Regions from separate parts of the Hymenobacter psoromatis genome, predicted to be linked through region 4. Evidence: riboswitches for the same ligand, from Rfam matches in the RefSeq annotation. Region 4 holds a riboswitch; each other region holds the start of a gene.
What was found. Region 4 has a riboswitch for S-adenosylmethionine ahead of LC531_RS03150 (homoserine dehydrogenase). Riboswitches for the same ligand answer to the same signal wherever they lie in the genome.
Positions count from the first base shown of each region.

Region 1: another riboswitch for S-adenosylmethionine. It lies ahead of metH (methionine synthase); the one in region 4 lies ahead of LC531_RS03150 (homoserine dehydrogenase).
Region 2: another riboswitch for S-adenosylmethionine. It lies ahead of LC531_RS03975 (phosphoadenylyl-sulfate reductase); the one in region 4 lies ahead of LC531_RS03150 (homoserine dehydrogenase).
Region 3: another riboswitch for S-adenosylmethionine. It lies ahead of LC531_RS10075 (amino acid permease); the one in region 4 lies ahead of LC531_RS03150 (homoserine dehydrogenase).

Region 1 covers NZ_JAIFAG010000001.1:3,725,354-3,728,974, reverse strand. The annotation lists gene LC531_RS16065 (SGNH/GDSL hydrolase family protein) at 1-1,178, shown strand, start outside; SAM riboswitch class I at 1,394-1,503, shown strand; gene metH (methionine synthase) at 1,577-3,621, shown strand, end outside.
Region 2 covers NZ_JAIFAG010000001.1:942,977-946,597, forward strand. The annotation lists gene cysD (sulfate adenylyltransferase subunit CysD) at 164-1,060, opposite strand; gene LC531_RS03975 (phosphoadenylyl-sulfate reductase) at 1,204-1,959, opposite strand; SAM riboswitch class I at 2,239-2,332, opposite strand; gene pruA (L-glutamate gamma-semialdehyde dehydrogenase) at 2,549-3,621, opposite strand, start outside.
Region 3 covers NZ_JAIFAG010000001.1:2,329,715-2,333,335, forward strand. The annotation lists gene LC531_RS10075 (amino acid permease) at 1-1,386, opposite strand, end outside; SAM riboswitch class I at 1,611-1,744, opposite strand; gene LC531_RS10080 (hypothetical protein) at 1,918-2,763, shown strand; gene LC531_RS10085 (HD domain-containing protein) at 2,753-3,400, opposite strand; gene LC531_RS10090 (Gfo/Idh/MocA family protein) at 3,409-3,621, opposite strand, start outside.
Region 4 covers NZ_JAIFAG010000001.1:748,540-752,160, reverse strand. The annotation lists gene LC531_RS03155 (Gfo/Idh/MocA family oxidoreductase) at 1-504, opposite strand, end outside; gene LC531_RS03150 (homoserine dehydrogenase) at 534-1,766, opposite strand; SAM riboswitch class I at 1,899-2,016, opposite strand; gene LC531_RS03145 ((2Fe-2S)-binding protein) at 2,367-2,954, shown strand; gene LC531_RS03140 (FAD binding domain-containing protein) at 2,968-3,621, shown strand, end outside.

The DNA.
Region 1 (3,621 bases), 3.0 Mb from region 4:
TGCTGGCCCAGCAGTTCGGCAAAACCGGCAAAGGCCCGGCCACGTTCGTGCAGCCCGCTTTTTCGGCCGGCAAGGCCGATGGCTCGGGCTACATTAAGCTGCTAGCCGCCAACGGCGCGCTGGGACCGGTGGTGCCCTCGCTGGCCAATCAGTTTCTGGGCGAGCAGGTGGCCTACACTGGCCAGGCGCTGCTCAGCGGTCAGCCGCAGCTGGAGGCGTACAGCGGCGCGCAGCCCGATAACCTGGGTGTGCCGGGCATTTCGGTGCTCAGCAGCTATGCCCCGCTCACCGGCGGGCTGGCCCCTTACGGCCTGCTCAACCAGTTTTATGAGCGACTGCTCACGCCCGCCGAAAAGCCCACCAAGGACTACGTGACCTATATCGGCCAGAAAACGCCGACGTTCTTCACCTGCTGGATGGGTAATAACGATGTGCTGACCTACGCCACCAACGGGGGGGTAGCCTCGCCGGCTGACCCTTTCAGCGACCTCACCGATACCCTGCGCTTCGGTATCGGCTACCGCGCTATTCTGACCACGATGACTAAGAACGGCACCGTGAAAGGGGCGGTGGCCAACATTCCCGGCGTCACGGGCGTACCGTACTTCACCACCGTGACAGTGGCGGCCGTCAACGCCAGCATCAAGGGTAACGCCGCGCTGCCCAACGCCGCCACCGCCGGCCTCTACATCACGACGGCCAAGGGCGTGCGGGCCGCCACCGCCACTGACTTGCTGACGCTGACCGCCCAGGGTGCGATTGGCCAGCCCAGCACGACCCCCGGTAACCCCTTCCCGGTGGGCGTGGGCTACTCGGCCACGCAATCCAACCCACTGCCCAGCAAATACGTGCTCGACCCCGACGAAGTAACGGCCCTTACGGCCCGCACCACGCAGCTCAACGCCATCATCGCCAAAACGGCCCGGCGCTTCAACGTGCCGGTGGTGGATATGAACGCCTACTTCGCCAGCGTGATTGCCAGTGGGGCCGTGAGCAACGCGGTGAGTAACAACGCCACGTTCGTGACGGGCAACGTCTTCGGCCTCGACGGCGTGCACCCCACGCCCCGCGGCTACGCCCTGATTGCCAACGAGTGGCTGCGGGTTATCAATAATTACTACGGCTCGACCATTCCGGGCGTGAACGCCAACGACTACCGCGGCGTGCTGCTACCCTAAGCGCAGCAATTTGTTGAGTAACTTAAAAAGCGCCTTCCCGGCCGGGAAGGCGCTTTTTTGATAAAAAAGGTAGGGTAAGCTTTAGCTTACCACCGGGGGTAGGCACGGCGCAGAAAGGTTTAGGGCGCTGATTTTCAAAGATTACTGCCTTTGCGCGGGCGGCGGCAGGCTAAAGCTTACCTTATACTGCTGGCCGGCGCGTATCTTCGCCCCTGCTGCTATCCAGAAAGACCGAGGGACCAGGCCCGATGACGTCTTGGCAACCGCCCCCGAGGCCGGTGCCAACTCCTGTTCAACCACTTAATGAGGTTGAAGAAGATATCAGCCGGAACCTGCGCCGCTTGGCGTGGCTTTCTTTCTGGATAGGGGCCGCCCGCCCTGCTTTTTTCCGAAAGAATATGCCCGCCACCGCCACGCTCCCTACCCCCCCCGTTCTCGCCGACCCTGCCTGTTGCTCACCGCTGCCCGCGCTGCTGCGCCAGCGACTGCTGATTCTGGACGGCGCAATGGGCACCATGATTCAGCGCTACCCCCTGGAAGAAGAGGACTTCCGGGGCGAGCGGTTTCGGGACCACCCGCGCCCGCTGCGCGGCAACAATGACCTGCTGAGCCTGACGCGGCCCGACATTATCCGGGCCATTCACGCCGAGTATTTCGCGGCCGGGGCCGACATGGTGGAAACCAATACCTTCAGCGGCACCACCATCGCGCAGGCCGACTACGCCCTGGAAAGCGTGGTGTACGAGTTGAACTATGAGTCGGCGCGCCTAGCCCGTGAGGTAGCCGACGAGTTTACGGCCCAAAACCCCGCGCAGCCGCGCTTCGTAGCCGGGGCCATCGGCCCCACCAACCGCACCGCCTCGCTCTCGCCCGATGTGAACCGCCCCGGCTACCGCGCCGTGACCTTCGACGAGCTGGCCGCCGCCTACCTGGAGCAAACCCGCGGCCTCGTGGACGGCGGCGTGGATGCGCTGCTCATCGAAACCATCTTCGACACCCTCAATGCCAAGGCTGCGCTCTTCGCCGTGCAGCAGTTCTTCAACGAGGGGGGTAGGGAAGTGCCCGTCATGATTTCGGGCACCATCACCGACGCCTCAGGCCGCACCCTGAGCGGGCAAACGGTGGAGGCGTTCTGGCACAGCATCAAGCACTTGCCGCTGCTGAGCGTGGGCCTCAACTGCGCTCTCGGGGCTGACCAGCTCCGCACCTACGTGCGCGAGCTGGCCCGCCTGGCCGACGTGCCCGTGTCGGCCTACCCCAACGCCGGCCTGCCCAACGCCTTCGGCGGCTACGACGAGAGCGCCCAGGAGTTCGCCGCGCTGGTCGAGGATTATCTCAAAGAAGGCCTGCTGAACGTGGTGGGCGGCTGCTGCGGCACTACCCCGCAGCACATTGCCGAGCTGCGCAAGCTGGCCGTAAAATACCCGACGCGCCCGTTGCAATTGCACAAAAAAGCCGAGCTGAAAGAGCTGGCAATTGATGGCATTATCGACAGCGATGCGCCGCTTAATCCGCACGCTTCCCTGAGTCTGGCTGGTTTAGAGCCGTTTAATATCACCCCGGCCAGCCTGTTCGTCAACATCGGCGAGCGGTGCAATGTGACGGGCTCCCGCGCCTTTGCCCGCCTCGTGCGCTCGGGCGATTACGAGGCGGCGCTGGCCGTGGCCCGCGCCCAGGTGGAAGGCGGCGCGCAGGTGCTCGACATCAACATGGACGAGGGCATGCTCGACTCGGAGGCGGCCATGACCACCTTTTTGCACCTCATCGCCTCGGAGCCCGACATTGCCCGCCTACCCCTCATGATTGACTCCAGCAAGTGGAGCGTGATTGAGGCCGGCCTGAAGTGCGTGCAGGGCAAGAGCATCGTCAATTCGATTTCCCTAAAAGAGGGGGAGGAGACCTTCAAGCGCCACGCCCGGCTGGTGCGCCAGTACGGCGCGGCGGCCGTGGTCATGGCCTTTGATGAAAACGGCCAGGCCGACAGCTACGAGCGGCGCATTGAAATCTGCCAGCGCTCGTATAATATTCTTACTGAAGAAGTTGGCTTCCCGGCCGAGGATATCATCTTCGACCCCAACATCCTGACCGTGGGCACCGGCCTGGACGAGCACCGCAACTATGCGGTGGACTTTATCGAATCCGTGCGCTGGATAAAGGCTAATCTGCCCGGCTGCCGCACCAGCGGCGGCGTGAGCAACGTGAGCTTCTCGTACCGGGGCAACGACGTGGTGCGCGAAGCCATGAACGCGGCCTTCCTCTACCACGCCATCCGGGCGGGGTTGGACATGGGCATCGTGAACGCCGGCCAGCTCGCCGTGTACGACGAGATTCCGCCCGAACTGCTCGAACGCTGTGAGGATGTGCTGCTTAACCGCCGTGACGATGCCACCGAGCGCCTCGTGGACTTCGCCGAAACGGTGAAGCAGAAGGGCAAGGTGGAGGT
Region 2 (3,621 bases), 190 kb from region 4:
ATTTATAATCGTCTGTCATTGCGAGCGCAACGAAGTGGAGCGCGGCAATCTTTCCTTAATCGTTGGAAAAGACAGGATAGTGAAAATTGAATTGGTGTGTGCAGATGACAAGGAAAGATTGCCGCGCTCCACTTCGTTGCGCTCGCAATGACAGACGATTAGCTTAAAAATACCCGTTCCGCTTGCGGTCTTCCATGCCGGTTTCCGACAGGTTATCATCGAGCCGCGTGGCGCCGCGCTCGCTCACTTTGGCTAGTAGCAGGTCCTGAATAATGTCGTCCACCGAGGCCGCGTCGCTCTCCACGGCGGCCGTGCAGGTGGAGTCGCCCACGGTGCGGAAGCGCACGCGGCGGTTTACTATTTCGTCGGTATCGTCGAGGTTCAGGTGCTCACTCAGGCCCAGTAGCTGGCCGCTGGGCAGCACCACGCACTGCCGCTCGTGCGAGAAATAAATCTCGGGCAGCGCTATTTTTTCGCGCTGAATGTAGTTCCACACGTCCAGCTCGGTCCAGTTCGAAATGGGAAACACGCGCACGTTTTCGCCCTTCCGAATGCGGCCGTTGTAGATGTTCCACAGCTCGGGGCGCTGGCGCTTGGGGTCCCACTGGCCAAAGTCGTCGCGCACCGAAAAAATGCGCTCCTTGGCGCGGGCCTTCTCCTCGTCGCGCCGCGCCCCACCGATGCAGGCATCAAACTCAAACTCCTCAATAACGTCGAGTAAAGTGTACGTTTGCAGCGGGTTGCGGCTCGGATACTTGCCGCCCGGCTCGCGCAGGCCGCGCGCCCTGATGGTGTCCTCCACCTTGCGCACCACCAGCTTTTCGCCCAGTGAAGCAACCAGCTTATCGCGGTAGGCGATAATTTCCGCGAAGTTGTGGCCCGTATCAATGTGCACGAGCGGAAACGGAAACTTGCCCGGCCGAAAGGCCTTCTCCGCCAGCCTCGTCAGCGCAATCGAGTCCTTACCCCCCGAAAACAGCAGCGCCGGCCGCTCAAACTGGCCCGCCACCTCACGCAGAATGTGAATAGCTTCGGCCTCTAATCTATCTAGGTAATCCATTGTTTTTAATAATTTATAAGCCGTCTGTCATTGCGAGCGCAGCGCGGCAATCTTTCCTGCACACTAGGGTTAGTAATCAAATGAGAGCGAACGACCAGGAAAGATTGCCGCGCTGCGCTCGCAATGACAGACGGCTTGGTTCTTCAGTTAATAGCTTCCACCACCGGGTCAAGTCCTTGGTGCTCAGTGGTGTCGTGCAGGCCGCATTCCTTGGCGTCGGCGTTTTCCCACCACCAGCGGCCGGCCCGAAAATCCTCGCCCGGCCGGATGGCGCGGGTGCAGGGCGCGCAGCCAATGCTCACGAAACCCTGCTGGTGCAGCGGGTTGACGGGCACGCCGTGCTGCTGCGTGAAGGAGAGCGTGTCGTCCCATGTCCACTCAAACAGCGGGTGCACTTTGATGAGGCCGTGGCCGGCGTCCCACTCCACCGGGTGCATGTGCTGGCGGTTGGCCGACTGCTCGGCCCGGATGCCGGTGAGCCAAATCTGCTGCCCCGCCAGGGCTCGCGCCAGCGGCTCCACCTTGCGGATGTGGCAGCACTCCTTGCGGTTAGCTATACTCTCGTAAAAGCTATTCGGGCCCTTCGCCGTCACCAGCGTCTCCAGGCTGGCCGCTTGCGGCGCAAATACTTCAATGGGTTGCTCGTAGCGCAGCAGGGTTTTGTTCCAGGTCGAATACGTTTCCTGAAAATTGCGGCCCGTGTCGAGCGTAAATACCCGCACGGGTAGCTCATTGGCAAAAATGAGGTGGCTCAGCGCCTGGTCTTCTAGCCCAAAAGACGTCGAAAATGACACCCGGCCGGGAAAATGCCCGGCCACGGCCCGAATAATTTCCAGCGCGGAATGCCCGGCCAAGTTGCGGCGCAGGTCAGCGACCTGGGCCGCAAGGGTACTATCCATGATGAGAGAGGGGTAGGGATTTCCGTGGGCCAGCTACCGCTAAAAAAGCGGCCGGACACGCGAGGCTGCTCCCGCCAGACCACACTGGCCCGGAGAAGCATTAAAAACCCAAATGAGGAGGTAGCCTACTGGTTGTGAAAGCGGTGGGGCGTGCTAGCAGCCCCGCATAGCTCCCGTGCGCATTTGGCCAGCCCCTGCCATACAACAACACCCATGCTGTAAAGCAGCAAGCGAAGTGGTCGTAAAGCGGGGGTTAATGGAGCAGCACACGGCAACTTGTTTTTATATGTCCAGGACTTGGCACCATTCCAGCAAGTAGCTGGGGGTTGCCGGCGTTTCGTCGAGCCTGTCTCTCCACGCCTCTTTATAAAAACAATCCTTCTGGTAAGAGGAATTGATGCCACAAAGGTAGAAGCGGAATTTTGGTAATTCCAAATAAGCCGGCGAAATCCCGAAAAACAACGGGCGGCTTCTCGTCAGAGAAGCCGCCCGTTGTTTTTGACTGCGGTATAAGCAGGGGGTAGGGATTTTGTTTTGTAGCATAGGCTTTAGCCTGTGCGTGCGCCCTACGCACAGGCTAAAGCCTATGCTACAAGCCCTTATCCAAGTTCAGATTCTCTTGGGGCTCAGCGCCCATAAATGGATAAGGATATTCCACCGGCGGATTAAACGTCTCCTTAATGGCGCGCGGCGACACCCAGCGCTGCAAGTTGAGCAGCGAGCCGGCCTTATCATTAGTGCCCGAGGCGCGAGCCCCGCCGAAAGGCTGCTGGCCCACCACCGCGCCGGTTGGCTTGTCGTTAATGTAGAAATTGCCGGCCGCGTTCACCAATTTCTTGGTAGCCAGGTCGATGGCGTAGCGGTCCTGCGAAAAAATAGCGCCGGTGAGGGCGTAGGGCGAGGTCGAATCCACCAGCTCCAGCGTCTGCTCAAACTGGTCGGCATCGTACACAAACACCGTCACCACGGGCCCAAAAAGCTCCTCGCACATCGTCACGTATTTCGGGTCTCTGGCCCTAATCACGGTCGGCTGCACGAAGTAACCTTTCGACTTGTCGTGGTGGCCGCCCACCACGATTTCGGCGTCGGGGCTGGCCTTGGCCTCGTCAATAAACTTGGCCAGTTTATCAAAGCTGGCCTCCGTAATCACGGCGTTGATGAAGTTGGTAAAGTCCTCGACATCACCCATTTTCATCGACTCCACGTCCTGCTTCACGTAGCCCAGAATCTCATCAGCCAGGTTGGAAGGAAGATAAACGCGCGAGGCCGCCGAGCACTTCTGGCCCTGGTACTCAAACGCGCCGCGCGAGATGGCCGTGGCCACCGCTTTGGCGTGAGCTGACGGGTGCGCCACGATAAAGTCTTTGCCGCCCGTCTCGCCCACAATGCGGGGGTAGGACTTGTAGCGGTGAATATTCTGCCCAATCTCCTGCCAGATAGTCTGGAACACCTTGGTCGAGCCCGTGAAGTGAATGCCCGCAAAGTCGCGGTGCTTGAAAATCACGTCGCCGGCCACCGGCCCATCCACGTAAATGAGGTTAATAACGCCCGCCGGCACGCCGGCTTCGATGAACAATTCCATCAGCACCTGCGCCGAATAAATCTGGGGGTAGGCGGGCTTCCACACCACCACGTTGCCCATGAGCGCCGCCGAAACCGGTA
Region 3 (3,621 bases), 1.6 Mb from region 4:
CAGCCCAATGGCCAGCCACACGGCCAGGCGCAGCCAGGTTTCCCAAGGCAAGCTGGCCATCATGACCAGGCACGTAATAATGCCCAGAATAGGCACCAGCGGCACCCAAGGCGTGCGGAAGCTACGCGGCGCGTCGGGGTCAGTTTTGCGCAGAATAATAATACCCAGGCACACCATCACGAAGGCCAGCAGCGTGCCGATACTCACCATTTCGCCCACGATGTTGATGGGCACGAAGCCCGCAAATACGGCAATGAACGCGCCCAGCAGCAGATTGGACTGGACCGGCGTGCGGAACCTGGGGTGGATGCGGGAAAAAGCGGGGGGTAGGAGACCATCTTTCGACATCGAGAAAAATACCCGCGACTGCCCCAATAAATCGACCAATATTACCGACGTGTAGCCGATGAGAATGGCCAGAATAATAGCCCCGCTGAGCCAGGCGTAGGGCGTTTTTTCAATGGCGATGGCCACCGGCGCGGCGCTGTTTTTGAACTCGGTATAATTTGCCAGGCCCGTGAGCACATAACCGAATAGCACGAATAAAATGGTGCAGACAATGAGCGAACCCAAGATGCCAATGGGCATATTCCGTTGCGGATTTTTAGTTTCCTGGGCCATGGTGGCTACGATATCGAAGCCAATAAAGACGAAGAAAATAACCCCCGCCCCGCGTAAAATGCCGCTCCAGCCAAACTCGCCAAACTTGCCGGTATTTTCCGGGATGAAGGGATGGTAATTGGCCGGGTCGATGTATTTCCAGCCCAAGGCAATAAATACCAAAACCACCACCACTTTCAAAGCTACTACCAGCGCATTGAACCACGCCGAACCCGACGTGCCCCGAATAATAACCGCCGTAATGGCCAGCACCACCAGCATAGCCGGCACGTTGGCGTAGCCGTGCACCACCGAGCCGTCGTGTAGGGTGGCCGACTCGAAGGGCGACAGCACGAAGCGGGCGGGCAGGTGCAGGCCATATTTTTCCAGAAATTTTAGGAGGTACTGCGACCAGCTGATGGCCACTGTGGCGGCGCCCACCGAGTATTCGAGCACAAGGTCCCAGCCGATTATCCAGGCAAATAATTCGCCCATCGTGGCGTAGGAATAGGTGTAGGCCGAGCCCGCCACCGGCACCAGCGCCGCAAACTCGGCGTAGCACAGGGCCGAGAACGCGCAGCCCACGGCCGCCACTACGAAGGAGAGTGTCACGGCCGGCCCGGCGTGGTTGGCCGCCGCTAGGCCGGTGAGCGAAAACAGCCCCGCCCCAATGATAACCCCAATCCCCAGGGCAATGAGGCTCAGGCCATTGAGCGTTCGTTTGAGAGTTCCTGCGCCCGACTCGGCCGCTTCCTGCCGCAGCAGCTCCAGTGATTTTTTCAGCATAAACTAACGTAGCGCGGAGGGCTACTCCGGGCTTGTACTGACTTGCCTGACCGGTACGCATTCGCGCCCGGCCAGCCTTGGTCAACCCTCTAAAAAACAGATAAAACTTACTGACGCACCGCTGACTTTCAGCAACAACAGCCTACCCCCCGTCGCCGGCTCCACGGGGCAGCAACGCTAAAAAAACTGCGATAAACGGGCGAAAAAACAGAAGGAGCCACTGGCTTTTATTGGGGCCGCCATAGTTTGGCGGCCGGTTCGGTTGGCACCGTTCCGCGCGGGGTCGGGGGTTGGCTAATGCCTTTCTACGGGTGCCGGTGCGTCGCAGAACCTGTCTCTCAGCGCCTCTTTATAAAAACAAGCGGGGCCGGGTAGGCCTGTTCGACGGAGCAAAGGTACGGCGGCGGGTGAAGATTTGGTGGGCCGTAAGCCGGTGGGCCGGTATATTGGCAAGCTTTCGGGGCCTACATGCCGGCCTGGCATTAAGTGTGCGTGGGCAAGCCCTAGTCTTAATCCTTACTCGTCTGCCCTGTGGCCTACCTTTCTCTTTTCATGGCCTTCGTGGGCCTAATCGCCCCTACCCCCTCGGCTTCGCCCAACGCCGAGCCGCCCACCGAGGCTATTTTGGCCGAGGGCCTGAAGCTGTATCAATCGGAGCGCGCCTCCTGGGTGGCCACCGACCTGATGCTGGCCACTACCATCGACCGCAGTCAAATTGGGGGCTACCTCACTTATTTTCGAGGTGATTCGGTATGTACTGTTTTTTGGGCCAAGGGCTCGACTGGCGGTGCGGGCACGCCGCTCATCGGCAGCTACGTTTTTCTTAGCCAGGACGTGCGCGTCGAAACCAGTCATTTTCAGCCAGTGGGCGCATTCACGACCACCGAAGCGCGCTTGTTTGGTATTCGGCAAGCGGCGCTGGATAAAATCAACGCCGACCGCAACGAGTTTCCCGTGCCGGCCAATACGTCGCTGAACCTGGATTTGCTCGACGGCCCAGCGGGTACGCGGGTATACGTGCTAACCGGCCCTCAGCAAGCCGGCATCGTTCCCATCGGCAACGACCACCTGCTAACCTTCGATAAATCGGGCCGGCTCACGGCCACTGAGCGCTTGCACAGCACCTATCTGCCCATGAGCCAAAGTATCGAGCAGAAAGAAATCAAGGAAATGTTTCACACGCATCTACCGGCCCATCCCTACATCACGGCCACCGACATCTGTAATTCGCTGCTCTACCCACCGCCCGGCTGCACGCAGCTCGTGGTGATGAGCCAAGACTACGTATCCTTCTTCAACCTGGAAAAGAAGCAGCTGCTAATCCTCACGCGCAAGGCGTATGAGCGTATTGCTAAATCGCAGGCTACTAAGCATTAAAGTTACCTTCTTCCCAGGCCGTTAGCTCGGCTTGCAGGTTGCGGCGGGCGGGCGCGTCGAGCTCGGCGCGGAGACTCGGGGTGTGAAAAAGCACCGGTGCGGCGAGCAGCTTGGCCAGCACCTGGCGGCGGCCGGGGCGGTAGAGCAGGTCGGGCACGAGGTGGTATTCGCGGCGCACCTGGCGGGCATAGTCCCCATACGCCGCTTCGGGCGCGCCCAGGATGCTGAGGTCGGCGTCCAGAAACAGCAGCAGGTCGGCATCGTCGGGCGGCTGGGGCTGGGTGTGGTCCTGGGTGCGGCGGATGAGGTCAGCCACGCGGGCCTGGCGGGCGGGTTCGAGGCTGGTTTCTGGCAGAAACTGCAGGGCCCAGTCGGCGCTTTGGGCTTCGTTATCGTGCCGCAGAGCGCTGTATACGGCATCGTGGTACCAGATGGCCAGGTTGAGCACCGTCGCATCCTGCACCGGGAAGCGGGCTACCTGCGTCAGCAGCTTGGCGATGTGCACCAGGTTGTGGTAGTGCCGACTGGTATCCGAATAGGCGACAACCAGCCGCTGGTACTCAGCTTCGCGGCGGGCATAATCGGGTAGCAGCGGGGTAAGGAGGGTGTGCCAGTGGGCGGCCAAATCGGTAGTCATGCGGCAAGTTAGCGCAGGGCGTAAATGCGTTCGATTATCTCCACTACTTTCAGGCCTTCGAGCGCGTTGGTAGTGGCGAAGCTGCGCTTTTGTAACGTATCCACCACGTTTTCAATCACCTGCACGTGGTTGGCGGCCGAGCCCTGGTAGGGGCCGTAGTCGTTGGCGGGGTTGGTGGGCAGCAGGGGGGGTAGGGCGTAATCTTGCAGGTGGCAATACTC
Region 4 (3,621 bases):
TACCTTGGGCCCGATGGCCGGCCGGTAACGGTCATAGCGAAAGTGCACCTCGATGAGGCGGCCCAGCTGCCCGCTTTCCACTACCCGGCGCACGGCGCCGAAGTCGGTATCCCAGCGCCGGTTTTGATAGGCCAGCAGCCGGCGCCCCTGCTGCCGGGCCAGGGCGGTTAGCTCGTGCCACTGGGCCACGGTGGTAGCCACTGGCTTTTCTAGCAGCACGTGCTTGCCGGCCAGCAGCGCCTGGCGGCTGAGGTCGTAGTGGGTATCGTTGGGCGTATTCACCACCACCAGCTCAATGGCCGGGTCGGTGAGCAGTGCCTCGGTGCTGGGGCAGGAAATGATGCCAGGGTAGTCGGCGACCATGCGCTGCTCGTGGCGCTCGGCCACTGCCCGCAGCTCGAAGCCGGGGTGCAGCGCCAGAAAGGGAGCGTGAAATACCTTGCCGGACATGCCGTAGGCCAGCAAACCCGTGACAATGGGCAAATCGGAAGAAGTAGGGGTCATGCCCAAATGTAGGCAGCGCGGCTGGGGCGCTAAGCTACCAGCTCGGGAACCGCCACAGCGGCCCGCAGCGGCGCGGCCAGCCGCACCACGCCTACACCAGGCGCACGCAGCCACGCGGCCCGCGCCAGCTGGCCCAGCCCGATGGTGCCGGTGAGGTAATTGCCCCGCGTAGCCGAGCGAAGCTCTTCGTGCACGGCGCTAAAATCGGCCTTGTCGGGCGCGGCTTCGGTGCCGAAGGTCACGAGCACGTCCACTTCGGCCGCATCGGGGGCGAGGGCGAGGTGAGCATGCTGATGAATTTTCTTGTAGGCGTAGCGGTAGCCGTAGGTGAGCGCCGAGAGGTCGCTGAGCACGGCCGAGGCGGTGGGAAACGCCCCCGCCCCGCGCCCCAGAAAGAACTGCCGGTCGGCAAAGCCGCTCTGCATCACGAGACCGTTGAACTCGTCGTGCACGCCCGCCAGCTCGTGGCCGGGGCGCACCAGGGTGGGTAGCACGGCCGCCGCCAGCCCGCCGCCGGGCAGCCGCCGCGCCTCCGCTACCAGCTTGATTATCAGGCCCTGCTCGCGGGCGTAGGCCGTGGCCCGCTCGCTGATGCCGGTGATACCCACAGCCAATAAATCAGTCGGGGCCACCACCGCACCGAAGGCGTGGGCCAGCAGCAGCACCAGCTTATTGCGGGCGTCGAAGCCCTCCACGTCGAGGGCCGGGTTGCTTTCAGCAAAGCCCAGTTCCTGCGCCCTGGCCAGGGCAGCGGCGTAGGGCTGCCCGTCGCGGCTCATAGCCGTGAGAATGTAGTTGGTCGAGCCGTTAATAATGCCCTCCACCGATTCCAGTAGGTCGGTATCGTAATATTCTTCTAGGTTGCGGATGACGGGCAGGCTGGCGCAGGCCGCCGCCTCGTATAGCAGGGGCGTGCCAGTCTGGCGCTGAATTTCAATGAGTTCGGGCAGGTGCTCGGCCAGCATTTTTTTGTTCGCCGTTACCACGGCTTTGCCGCGCCACAACGCTTCCTTCACGATGAGGTAGGCTTCGTCGGCATCGTCAATCAGCTCCACAATAACCGTGAGGTCGGGGTCGGCCAGCAGGTCATTTTTGTCGAAAGTGAATAGCCCGGCGGGTAGCGAGCGGTGCTTCTGGCGGTTTTTCACCGCGATGCGGCCAATACGGGCGCGCAGGCCGGGCGTGCGTTCCAGCACGGCGTGCAGGCCCTGGCCCACGACGCCAAAGCCAAAAAGACCAATGTGGAGGTTGGTGCGGGTCATATAAAAAGAAGGGGGTAGCGGACTAAAACGACTCCTCCCCCACCCAGCCACGCATCAAGTTTTCTTCCCGGAAAAGCTTAAAAAAAGCCCTCCCGACAAGTCAGAAGAGCTACCGCCAACGCGGGCACTTTTGGCTTATCTTCTTCCGAGCCGGGCTGGTGCCGCGCCTCGAAACAGGAATTAGCACCTCGTATTGCTACCGGTTGCTAAGGCATCGCAGGGCCTGTCCCTCCGCCTTTCTTGATAAGGGCCCCCGGTGAGGGAGCGCCGTAAAGGTAGCCCGGCCGCCGGCTTCGGGCCGAGCGAAGGGGGTAGGGAGGCCGCCGACCACCGGCCAGAGCATAGGCACCCGTGAAAGAGTGCGCTATACCCGCTCGAATACAACGACTTATAGCACGTAGGCTGATACGGCCTTTTTGCAAATAATCTAGCTCGGCAGCAAACAAGCTGTACTATTGATTTTCAAGACTTAATTCTACCTTAAGATTAGTTGATACGCTTATTTAGACTAATAAAAACATCAAACCAACCTCTTGATGCGTAGGGATTAGCACTGTAAACTCCCGGCTGCCAAAGCCACTATTTCTTACTTACCGCTGTATGAGCCCACATTTCATCCAACAGCTGCTCGATAAAACGCCGCCTGCCCTGGTGCCCACCCAGCCCGTGACGCTGCGCGTGAATGGCCAGGACCACACCCTCCACATCGCGCCCTGGACCAGCCTGCTCGACGCCCTGCGCGAGTACCTGAACCTGACCGGCACCAAAAAAGGCTGCGACCACGGCCAGTGCGGCTCGTGCACCGTGCTCGTCGATGGCCAGCGCATCAACTCCTGCCTGGCCCTAGCCACGGTGTACCAAGGCAAGGCTATTCAGACCATTGAGGGCCTGGGCAGCGCCGACAACCTCTCGCCCTTGCAGCAGGCGTTTATCGACCACGACGCCTTTCAGTGCGGCTACTGCACCCCTGGCCAGATTTGCTCGGCCCAGGGCCTCATCAACGAGGGCCGCGCCAAAACCGCCGACGAAGTGCGCGAGCTGATGAGCGGCAACCTCTGCCGCTGCGGAGCCTACACCAATATTCTGTCGGCCGTGATGGAAGTGCTGTGCGATGGTAAGGTGGTGGTCGATAACGGCACGCTGGTTACCATTCCAGCGCAGCCCACCGCCGCCAGCTCAGTCAACTAATTAGCAGCCCTTTATGAACAGCTTCACCCTCACCCAAGCCGAGGCCGTGCAGGCGGCCGTGGCCGATAATACCAGCCACGACGGCGCCGCCTATCTGGGCGGCGGCACCAACCTCATCGACCTGATGAAGTACAACGTGGCCCGCCCTACCCACCTCACCAGCCTCGGCCACCTGCCGCTGAGCCGCATCGAGGCGCTGCCCGATGGTGGCCTGCGCCTGGGCGCCCTCGCCACCAACTCGGCCACTGCCTACGACGAGCAGGTGCAGGCGCGCTACCCCCTGCTGAGCCAGACGATATTGGCTGGGGCCACGCCGCAGCTGCGTAACATGGCCACCGACGGCGGCAACCTCTTGCAGCGCACCCGCTGCTACTATTTCTACGACCTCGCTACCCCCTGCAATAAGCGCGAGCCGGGCACCGGCTGCTCGGCCATCGGGGGCTTCAACCGGGTGTGCGGCGTGCTGGGTACCTCGGAGAGCTGCATCGCTACCCACCCCTCCGATATGTGCGTGGCCCTGGCGGCACTGGAGGCCGTGGTGCGTGTGGAAGGCCCCGCCGGCGAGCGTACCATCAAGTTTGAGGACTTTCACCGACTGCCGGGCGACCAGCCGGAGTTGGACAACACGCTGAAGCCTGGTGAGCTAGTAACGGCCATCGACCTGCCC